DNA from 3 places in the Streptomyces sp. NPDC014623 genome. Region 3 is predicted to be linked to each of the others. Evidence: riboswitches for the same ligand, from Rfam matches in the RefSeq annotation. Region 3 holds a riboswitch; each other region holds the start of a gene.
What was found. A riboswitch is a leader RNA that binds a small molecule or an ion and turns the genes downstream of it on or off. The one in region 3 is predicted to bind thiamine pyrophosphate.
Positions count from the first base shown of each region.

Region 1 (3,509 bases), on a different contig from region 3:
TCGCCGTCGCCGTCAGTGCCACGCTGGGAGACCTGGGCGAGTCCATGATCAAGAGGGACCTCGGGATCAAGGACATGGGCACACTGCTGCCCGGCCACGGCGGCATCATGGACCGGCTCGACTCGCTGCTGCCGAGTGCTCCGGTCGTGTGGCTGCTGCTGGTGCTGTTCGTGGGATCCGGCTGAGCGGAGCCACGGCTTTCCGCGTCGCTCTTCCACGGGGCCCGCCGTCCACCGGACGGCGGGCCCCGCCCGTGTGCGCTCAACGACGCCGGGGCAGCCTCCTGCCGTTCCCGCGGAACCGCGGGAGGAGGAACAGTCCGGACAGGACCCACACCGTCAGGAACGCCCGCCTGAACCACGGAGGGCTGCCGGCGCTCGTCGAGTTCGGCTGCGGCCGGCACGGCCGGCTCCTGCTGCCGGGTCCTCCGGACGCGCCGCCGGTCCATGGGACTCCACCGGCACATGCGCTCGGCCCTGCAGGGCCCGGGCCGGCGGGAGCGCCGGCACCGGGCGCCGGCCGTGCGATCGGTCACCGTCGCCGCGCACGGCTGAGCCGCTCGCGGGCCGTGGGCGGCCTGCCGACGGCCGGCGCGGGTGGCCGGGGAGCCGCCCGAGCACCGGCGGCCCTGAGGACCACGGTGTGTCTGCGACACTGGAAGAACCATGCCTAAGCCCGGAGAACTCACTTTCGTCGCGCCCCGCGGAGCCAAGAGGCCGCCGCGGCACCTCGCCGACCTCACGCCCGACGAGCGCAAGGAAGCAGTCGCCGCGACCGGCGAGAAGCCCTTCCGCGCCAAGCAGCTGTCGCAGCACTACTTCACGCGGTACGCGCACGATCCGGCGGAGTGGACCAACATCCCGTCCGCGTCGCGTGACAAGCTCGCCGAGGCGATGTTCCCCGACCTGATGTCGGTCATGCGCCACATCAGCTGTGACGACGACACCACCCGTAAGACGCTCTGGAAGCTGCATGACGGCACGCTCGTCGAGTCGGTCCTGATGCGCTACCCGGACCGGGTGACCATGTGCATCTCGTCCCAGGCGGGCTGCGGGATGAACTGCCCGTTCTGTGCGACCGGTCAGGCAGGGCTGGACCGCAATCTGTCGACCGCCGAGATCGTGCACCAGATCGTGGACGGCATGCGGGCGCTGCGCGACGGCGAGGTCCCGGGCGGCCCGGCGCGGCTGTCCAACATCGTCTTCATGGGCATGGGCGAGCCGCTGGCGAACTACAAGCGCGTGGTCGGGGCGATCCGCCGGCTGACGGACCCGGAGCCGGACGGTCTGGGGCTCTCGCAGCGCGGTATCACCGTGTCCACGGTGGGCCTGGTACCGGCGATGCTGCGCTTCGCCGACGAGGGCTTCAAATGCCGGCTCGCGGTCTCGCTGCACGCGCCGGACGACGAGCTGCGCGACACCCTCGTGCCCGTGAACACCCGCTGGAAGGTCCGCGAGGTCCTGGACGCCGCGTGGGAGTACGCGGAGAAGTCCGGCCGCCGTATCTCCATCGAGTACGCGCTGATCCGTGACATCAACGACCAGGCATGGCGGGGTGACCGGCTGGGCCGGCTGCTCAAGGGGAAGCGGGTACACGTCAACCTCATCCCGCTGAATCCGACCCCGGGCTCGAAGTGGACCGCCTCGCGGCCCGAGGACGAGAAGGCTTTCGTCGAGGCGATCGCCGCCCATGGCGTGCCGGTCACCGTCCGGGACACCCGCGGCCAGGAGATCGACGGAGCCTGCGGACAGCTGGCTGCCTCCGAGCGCTGACGCTCTCCCGGCGGGCAGGTGCCATCCGGCCGGTCCGGCGTGATCCGGCCGGTGTAGCCTGGCCCGGAAACCAACTTCATATTCCGGCAGGGGAGCGCCACAGCGCTGAGAGTGCGGCACCGGGGACAGGCCGGCCGCAGACCCTCTGAACCTCGCCCGGGTCATTCCGGGTAGGAAGTTCGGACCTTACTCAAGCTGTTGCGCCCTGCCCGCTCGCGAGCGGGCAGGGCCGCGTCTCTTCCTGGTCATCTCCAGGAGGAATCATCATGAAGACCACCACGAAGTACGCGGCGACGGCGCTCGCCGCCGCGCTCGGTGCCACCGTGCTCGCGGGCTGCGGCGGTTCCGGCGACGGGGCCTCCGGCGATGCGGGAGCCGGCTCCAGGACCGTCACCCTGGTCAGCCATGACTCGTTCAACGCCTCGGACGCCGTCCTGAAGGCGTTCACGAAGGAGACCGGCTACAAGGTCGAGGTGCTCAAGAGCGGTGACGCCGGAGCCGCGCTCAACCAGGAGATCCTGACCAAGGGCTCCCCCCGCGGCGACGTGTTCTTCGGAGCCGACAACACGCTGCTCTCCCGGGCCCTGGACAACGGCCTGTTCACGCCGTACGAGGCGAAGGGCCTGGACCGCGTCCCGGCCGGCACGCAGCTCGACAGGGGCCGGCACCGGGTCACGCCCGTCGACACCGGTGACATCTGCGTCAACTACGACAAGAAGTACTTCGCCGACAAGAAGCTCGATCCGCCGAAGTCCTTCGACGACCTGCTGAAGCCCGCGTACAAGGACCTCCTCGTCACCGAGAACGCCGCGACCTCCTCGCCGGGCCTCGGCTTCCTCCTCGGCACGGTCGCCACCTACGGCGAGACCGGCTACCAGGACTACTGGAAGAAACTGAAGAACAACGGCGTCAAGGTCGTCGACGGCTGGGAGCAGGCGTACAACGAGGAGTTCTCCGGCTCCGCGGGCGGCAAGAAGACCAAGGCCGACCGGCCGCTCGTCGTCTCGTACGCCTCCAGCCCGCCCGTCGAGGTGCTGTACGCCGATCCGCAGCCCGCCGAGGCGCCGACGGGCGTCGCGACAGGTACCTGCTTCCGTCAGATCGAATTCGCCGGCCTGCTGGACGGCGCGAAGAACGAGGCGGGCGGCAAGGCGCTGCTGGACTTCCTGATCAGCAAGCAGTTCCAGGAGGACATGCCGCTGAACATGTTCGTGAACCCGGTGGTGAAGGACGCGAAGCTGCCGGAGCTCTTCACGAAGTTCGGAGCGACCGTCGACGAGCCGGCGACCGTGGCCCCGGAGAAGATCGCCAAGAACCGTGAGCAGTGGGTCCAGTCGTGGTCCTCGCTCGTCGTGAAGTAGTCGCGCGGCCCTCCTGGAGGGGGAACGCGGTGCGGCTCGGCCTCATGGCCGTGCCCGTCGCGTTCTTCGCGCTGTTCTTCGCCTACCCGGTCCTCGCGATCGTCGGCCGGGGGCTGAAGGCGGACGGTGTCTGGCGCTTCGGCCGGATCGGCACGGTGCTGAGCCGGCCGGACATCCTCGACGTCCTCTGGTTCACCACCTGGCAGGCCCTCGCCTCGACCGCACTCACCCTCCTGATCGCGCTGCCCGGCGCCTACGTCTTCGCCCGGTTCGACTTCCCCGGCAAACAGCTGCTGAGGGCCGTGGTGACGGTGCCGTTCGTCCTGCCGACCGTCGTCGTGGGTACGGCGTTCCTGGCGCTGCTGGGACGCGGCGG
Region 1 covers NZ_JBIBZU010000018.1:98,097-101,605, reverse strand. The annotation lists gene ACF1FZ_RS26390 (phosphatidate cytidylyltransferase) at 1-185, shown strand, start outside; gene rlmN (23S rRNA (adenine(2503)-C(2))-methyltransferase RlmN) at 666-1,772, shown strand; TPP riboswitch at 1,851-1,967, shown strand; gene ACF1FZ_RS26380 (thiamine ABC transporter substrate binding subunit) at 2,039-3,133, shown strand; gene ACF1FZ_RS26375 (ABC transporter permease) at 3,178-3,509, shown strand, end outside.
Region 1: it holds a riboswitch for thiamine pyrophosphate, as region 3 does, so the genes downstream of both, ACF1FZ_RS26380 (thiamine ABC transporter substrate binding subunit) here and thiO (glycine oxidase ThiO) in region 3, are expected to answer to the same signal.

Region 2 (3,509 bases), on a different contig from region 3:
CCGGCCGACAGCGACCGGGACGACGCCGTGACGTTGCGGTGCAACCGGCTCATCGGCCGGTCAGCCGGTCAGTCGGCGATCGGCAGATAGACCCTGTTGCCCGCCGCTGCGAACTCCTTGGACTTCTCGGCCATGCCCGCGTCGATTTCGGCCTGGGTGCCCCCGTGCTCCCGCCGGATGTCGTGGGAGATCTTCATCGAGCAGAACTTGGGTCCGCACATCGAGCAGAAATGCGCCGTCTTCGCGGGCTCGGCCGGCAGCGTCTCGTCGTGGAACTCCCGCGCGGTGTCCGGGTCGAGTGCCAGATTGAACTGGTCCTCCCAGCGGAATTCGAACCGGGCGTCCGACAGGGCGTCGTCCCACTCCTGAGCCCCTGGGTGCCCCTTGGCGAGGTCCGCCGCATGAGCGGCGATCTTGTACGTGATGACGCCGGTCTTCACGTCGTCGCGGTTCGGCAGCCCCAGGTGCTCCTTGGGGGTGACGTAACAGAGCATCGCCGTTCCCCACCAGGCGATCATCGCCGCACCGATGCCCGAGGTGATGTGGTCGTACGCGGGGGCGACATCGGTGGTGAGGGGGCCCAGCGTGTAGAACGGCGCCTCCTCGCAGATCTCCTGCTGGAGATCGATGTTCTCCTTGATCTTGTGCATCGGGACATGGCCCGGGCCCTCGATCATCGTCTGGACACCGAACCGCTTGGCGACCGTGTTGAGCTCACCGAGCGTGCGGAGTTCGGCGAACTGTGCCTCGTCATTGGCGTCGGCGATGGAACCGGGGCGCAGCCCGTCGCCGAGCGAGTACGTCACGTCGTAGGCCGCGAAGATCTCGCAGAGTTCCTCGAAGTGCTCGTACAGGAACGACTCCTTGTGGTGCGCCAGGCACCAGGCCGCCATGATGGACCCGCCGCGCGAGACGATTCCGGTCTTGCGACGCGCCGTCAGCGGGACGTACGGCAGCCGGACACCGGCGTGCACCGTCATGTAGTCGACGCCCTGCTCCGCCTGCTCGATGACCGTGTCCCTGTAGATCTCCCACGTCAGCGCCTCGGCCCGGCCGTCGACCTTCTCGAGCGCCTGGTAGAGGGGAACGGTGCCGATCGGGACGGGGGAGTTGCGCAGGACCCACTCACGGGTGGTGTGGATGTTGCGGCCGGTGGAGAGGTCCATGACCGTGTCGGCGCCCCATTTGGTGGCCCAGGTCATCTTGTCCACCTCCTCCTCTATGGAGGAGGTCACGGCGGAGTTGCCGATGTTGGCGTTCACCTTCACCAGGAAACGCTTGCCGATGATCATCGGCTCGATCTCCGGGTGATTGACGTTGGCCGGCAGCACCGCCCTGCCCGCCGCGATCTCCTCGCGCACGACCTCGGGTTCGACGTTCTCCCGGATCGCGACGTACTCCATCTCCGGGGTGATCTCGCCCCGGCGGGCGTACGCGAGCTGTGTGACAGGCCGGCCGTCACGGCTGCGGCGGGGCTGCCGCGGGCGTCCCGGGAAGACCGCGTCGAGATTGCGCAGGCCTCCGCGCGGCGAAGTGTGCTTGAGCCCGTCGTCCTCGGGCCGCGCGGGACGACCCGTGTACTCCTCGGTGTCCCCGCGGGCGATGATCCAGTTTTCCCGGAGCGGGGCGAGGCCCCGGCGCACATCGGTGTCGATGGTGGGATCGGTGTACGGGCCGGACGTGTCATAGAGCGTCACGTCCTTGCCGTTGGTGAGGTGCACCTGACGAACCGGCACCCGGAGATCCGGGCGTGAGCCCTGGACGTACCCCTTGTGCCAGCCGATGGACTTCCCGGCCCCGTCGTTCCCCGCGCTGTCGGTGTCCGCCGTGGTCACTGCGCTCGCCGAGAGCCGCGCCTTCTGCGCGTTCCCCGTCGAGGCAGGCGTGCGTGCGTCCGCTGTGGTCATGAGACCTACTCCCTACGCCGGCATTACCCGGTAACAGGTTCGGCGGTCGGCGCAGCGTGTCCCGTACTCGGTATACGGAGGTCAGCGCCCTCTCAGCCCGGTGCTCCGAGCTCCCGCGTGTACAAATGCGCCTCCACGCTAGCCTCCCTTCGGGCGTGCTGGCCAGAGGGCCACCCCACTTCTTGGGATGATCGCCGTGTGACGTCCTCCGGAAGCGCCCCTGAACCCCATGACCCCGCATCAGACAACACGCAGGGTCACGCACACGGCCACTCCCACAGCCACGGTCCTGCCGCGCCCGTGTCCAAACATCTGCGCAAGGTCATCGCGGCCGTGGTGATCCCCTTCGCCACAGCGGTCCTGGTCGGCCTCGTGGCGCTCTGGCCCGGCGGTGCCCCCGCCCATGAGCGCACAGGTGTCGGTTTCGACCGGCAGACCCAGGACGGGCGGGTGACGAAAGTCGTGCCGGTCGACTGCGCGGACGTCAACGCCTCGCAGGTACCGCCGACCGGAGACACCTCCACGCCCTCGGGACGGGAGGCGGTCAACGAGCGGACAGGCCAGTGCAAGAAGGCCACGGTCGAGGTGACGACCGGTAAGGACAAGGGCCGTACGTTCGTCGAGGTCGTCCAGCCCGATGCGCCGCGGCAACTGCGCCAGGGCCAGGGGGTGGTCGTCGCGTACGCCCCCGACGCGCCCCGGGACCTGCAGTACTCGGTGACCGATGTGGACCGCTCGTTCCCGATGGCGCTGCTCGCCGGGATCTTCGCCCTCGTGGTGGTCGTGGTGGGCAGACTGCGTGGACTGATGGCACTGATCGCTCTCGCCGTCTCCTTCGCCGTGCTGACCCTGTTCATCCTGCCCGCGATCCTGCAGGGCTCGAACCCTCTGGTCGTCGCGGTGATCGGGGCCAGCGCCATCATGCTGATCGCCCTCTACACCTGCCACGGGCTGACGGCCCGTACCTCCGTCGCCGTCGTCGGCACCCTCATCTCCCTGCTGTTGATCGGGTTGCTCGGCTCACTCTTCATCGGCTGGGCCAGCCTGTCCGGCAACACGGATGACAACACCGGCCTCATCCACGGGCTGTATCCGGGTATCGACATGAGCGGCCTGCTGCTGGCCGGTGTGATCATCGGATCTCTCGGCGTGCTCGACGACGTGACCGTGACCCAGACGTCGGCGGTCTGGGAGCTCCATCAGGCCGACCCGACCATGGGTGTGCGCCGGCTCTACCGGGCAGGCATCCGGATCGGGCGCGACCACATCGCCTCGGTCGTCAATACGCTCGTGCTCGCGTACGCGGGTGCGGCGCTTCCTCTGCTGCTGCTCTTCTCCATCGCGCAGAGCGGTGTGGGCACGGTGGCCAACAGCGAGCTGGTCGCGGAGGAGATCGTTCGTACACTGATCGGATCGATCGGGCTGGTCGCCTCGGTACCGGTGACGACGGTGCTCGCGGCTCTGGTGGTCTCCGCGGACCGCACGGGGCTCGGCGCGGAAGCCGGAGCTCCGGCACCCGCACGGACCGGAAAGGGTCGACGCCGCAAGGCGTGAACCGCGACACCGCACGCATGGGCATGGGCCGCGGGCGTGCGGTGTTTC
Region 2 covers NZ_JBIBZU010000009.1:65,255-68,763, reverse strand. The annotation lists gene thiC (phosphomethylpyrimidine synthase ThiC) at 69-1,907, opposite strand; TPP riboswitch at 1,900-2,034, opposite strand; gene ACF1FZ_RS16510 (YibE/F family protein) at 2,106-3,461, shown strand.
Region 2: it holds a riboswitch for thiamine pyrophosphate, as region 3 does, so the genes downstream of both, thiC (phosphomethylpyrimidine synthase ThiC) here and thiO (glycine oxidase ThiO) in region 3, are expected to answer to the same signal.

Region 3 (3,509 bases):
CGCCCCGGCCTCGACGAGCTTGCGGCCCTGCGCCATGTCGCGGGGCCTGCTGACCGCCAGCAGGGCGACCAGGACCCCCTGCCTCAGCCAGCAGACCGTCCAGGACGGGTCCGCGGGGTCGCCCCGCCACAGCATCGTGTCGGCACCGGCGTGATGGCCGGCGTACTGGACGAAGCGCCCGAACTGCTCGGACCAGAAGTAGGGCACCGGGTCGTACGTCCTGGGCGCGCCTTCCGTGAGGGCGGCGGCGACCGTCCGGGGCCCCTGGAGCGCGTTGTCCCAGTGGTGGACCAGCAGCCGCTGCCCGTAGCGGGCGGACGGGAAGGAGGCGCAGTCGCCCACCGCGTGGACATCGGGCAGGGAGGTGCGCAGCGAGCTGTCCGCGGTGACCGAGCCGTCCGGACCGAGTGCGATGCCCGAACCCGCGAGCCAGGCGGTGGCGGGCCGGGCGCCGATGCCCACGACCACCGCCCCGGCGGGGACCGTCCGGCCGTCGGCCAGGTGGACCGCGCCCTGTTCCACGCGTGCGACCCGGGCGCCGGTGAGGAGTTCGGCCCCGCTCCCGGTGTACCAGCCGGCCATCGGAGCGGCGACCTCGGCGGGCATCGTGCCCGCGAGGGGGCGGTCCGCGGCCTCGACGACGGTGACCGCGCAGCCGGCCGCACGGGCGGCGGTGGCGAACTCGGCGCCGATCCAGCCCGCTCCGACGACGACCACGTCGTGCTGCCGCTCCAGGACGGGCCGCAGCCGGGCGGCGTCGTCGAGGGTACGCAGCAGGTGGACGCCGGGTACACCCTCGGAACCGGGCAGCGCGACGGGTTCCGCTCCGGTGGCGAGGACCAGCACGTCGTAGGCGACGGGCCCCTGAGGGGTGTCCAGCTCATGGGCGCCGGCGCGCAGGCCGGTCACGTCGAGCCCCAGGCGCAGCGTGATGTCCAGGGCTTCGAAGTCGACGTCGAAGGCGGAGTCCTCCGCCTTGCCGAGCAGGACCGCCTTGGAGAGGGGCGGTCTGTCGTAGGGCTGGTGCGGCTCGGCGCCGATCAGGGTGACGGGGCCCGTGAAGCCCTGTTCGCGCAGGGCCACGGCCGTCTGCACACCTGCCATGCCGGCGCCCACGATCACGACGCCCCGCGACCGGTGTCCCGCTGCAAGGTGCTGTGTCTGCTCGCTCACCCGTCCACCCTAGCCACCTGACGCCGCGTCACTTCGCGAGCTCCTCGACCACGCTCGTCCCGCTGCCCTCCTGGGACTCCCACGCCCAGGTCTCGTCCAGGCGGACCCGGCCGTCGGGGAGTTCCGTGACGGCCGAGACGCAGTGTCCGGAGGAGGTCGTCCCGTCCTGCTTCAGCTGGACGTAACGAAAGTCCAGGGTGTCCCCGTCCCGGGTGCCGACGAGATGCCCGCGTACGACGTCGCCCCCCGTGTACCCGGCCCATATCCGGCCGTCCCGCTCGTGATACGTGAACCGGGTCCGGGTCCCGACCTGTCCGGGGGCCTGGTCGGCGACCGGCGCGAGGACGAGACCGTCGAGTGAACGGGCCATGGGGACGGCTCCCTTACTGACTGCGGGTGGTGGGGTCTAGGCTGGCCACCGTAAGGCACTCGCGGGAGTCCGGACGCACCGGGCTGAGAGGGAGGCTGTCCGGCCTCCGACCGTACGAACCTGATCCGGGTCATGCCGGCGAAGGGAGGGGCTGGACGCCCATGCGTATCTCTGCGGAGAGTTCCGACGTCCTGGTCGTCGGAGGCGGCATCATCGGCCTGGTGACCGCCTGGCGGTCGGCCCAGCAGGGTCTGCGCACGACGCTGGCCGATCCCCGCCCGGGCGGCGGGGCCGCGCAGGTCGCGGCCGGGATGCTCGCCGCCGTCACCGAGCTCCACTACGGCGAGCAGATGCTCCTCGGCCTCAACCTCGCCTCCGCCGAACGCTATCCGGCGTTCGTGGCCGAGCTGGAGGAGGCGAGCGGGCAGGAGACCGGCTTCCGCGCCTGCGGCACCCTGTCCGTCGCGCTGGACTCCGACGACCGGGCGCATCTTCGGGAGCTGCACGCCCTGCAACAGCGTTCGGGCCTGGAGTCCGAGTGGCTCAGCGGCCGCGAGTGCCGCCGCCTGGAACCCATGCTCGCCCCCGGCGTGCGCGGTGGACTGCGGGTCGACGGCGACCACCAGGTGGACCCCCGGCGGCTGGCCTCGGCGCTGGTCACCGCGTGCGAGCGGGCGGGGGTGCTCTTCCGCCGCGCCTGGGTCCAGCGGCTCTCCGTCACGGGAGGCCGGGCCACGGGAGCAGCCCTGGCGGACGGCACGGAACTCGCCGCCGGCCAGGTGGTACTCGCCGGCGGGAGTCTCAGCGGCCGGCTCCAGGGGCTCCCCGGGGCGGTGCTGCCGCCGGTGCGCCCGGTCAAGGGACAGGTGCTGCGGCTGACCGTGCCTCCCGCGTACGCCCCCTTCCTCAGCAGGACGGTGCGGGCCGTCGTGCGCGGCGGCCACGTCTACCTGGTCCCGCGTGCGAACGGTGAGCTGGTGGTCGGTGCGACCACCGAGGAACTGGGCTGGGACACCACGGTCACCGCCGGCGGGGTGTACGAGCTGCTGCGTGACGCCCACGAGCTGGTGCCCGGCATCACCGAACTGCCGCTGACGGAGACCCGGGCCGGTCTGCGGCCCGCTTCACCGGACAACGCGCCGCTGCTGGGGCCCACCGCCCTTCCCGGGCTGCACCTCGCCACCGGGCACCACCGCAACGGGGTGCTGCTGACCCCCGTCACCGGCGATGTGATGGCCCACGTGCTGACCACCGGTGAGCTGCCCGAGGTCGGCCGCCCCTTCGCACCGCGCCGCTTCGCCCCCGTCGCCGCCTCGCCGGAGACCTCACCGCGCCCTTCCCCCGAAGACACCGCCCCCACGCCGCAGGAGCAGCCCGTATGACACAGCCCGTCCCCGCCTCTTCGTCCACCGTTGCCGTCTTCGTCAACGGGGAAGCGCGGTCCGTCCCCGTCGGCACCGCTCTGGACACCCTCGTCACGGAGCTGACCACGGCCCGCTCCGGGGTCGCCGCCGCGGTCAACGAGGCCGTCGTCCCACGCGGCCGGTGGTCCGCCACCGCGCTCGCCGAGGGTGACCGTGTCGAGATACTCACAGCGGTTCAGGGAGGCTGATCATGTCCGACGATCTCTTCACGCTCGGACCCACCGCGTTCTCGTCACGGCTGATCATGGGGACGGGCGGGGCTCCCAGCCTCGACGTGCTGGAACGTTCCCTGATCGCCTCGGGCACCGAGCTGACCACCGTGGCGATGCGCCGGCTGGACCCGACCGTGCAGGGTTCGGTGCTGTCGGTCCTGGAACGCCTCTCGATCCAGGTCCTGCCGAACACCGCCGGCTGTTTCACCGCCGGCGAGGCCGTGCTGACGGCCCGGCTGGCCAGGGAGGCGCTGGGCACCGACTGGATCAAGCTGGAGGTCGTGGCCGACGAGCGGACCCTGCTGCCCGACCCGATCGAGCTGCTGGACG
Region 3 covers NZ_JBIBZU010000003.1:201,146-204,654, reverse strand. The annotation lists gene ACF1FZ_RS07295 (NAD(P)/FAD-dependent oxidoreductase) at 1-1,173, opposite strand, end outside; gene ACF1FZ_RS07290 (hypothetical protein) at 1,202-1,543, opposite strand; TPP riboswitch at 1,595-1,707, shown strand; gene thiO (glycine oxidase ThiO) at 1,705-2,925, shown strand; gene thiS (sulfur carrier protein ThiS) at 2,922-3,155, shown strand; gene ACF1FZ_RS07275 (thiazole synthase) at 3,158-3,509, shown strand, end outside.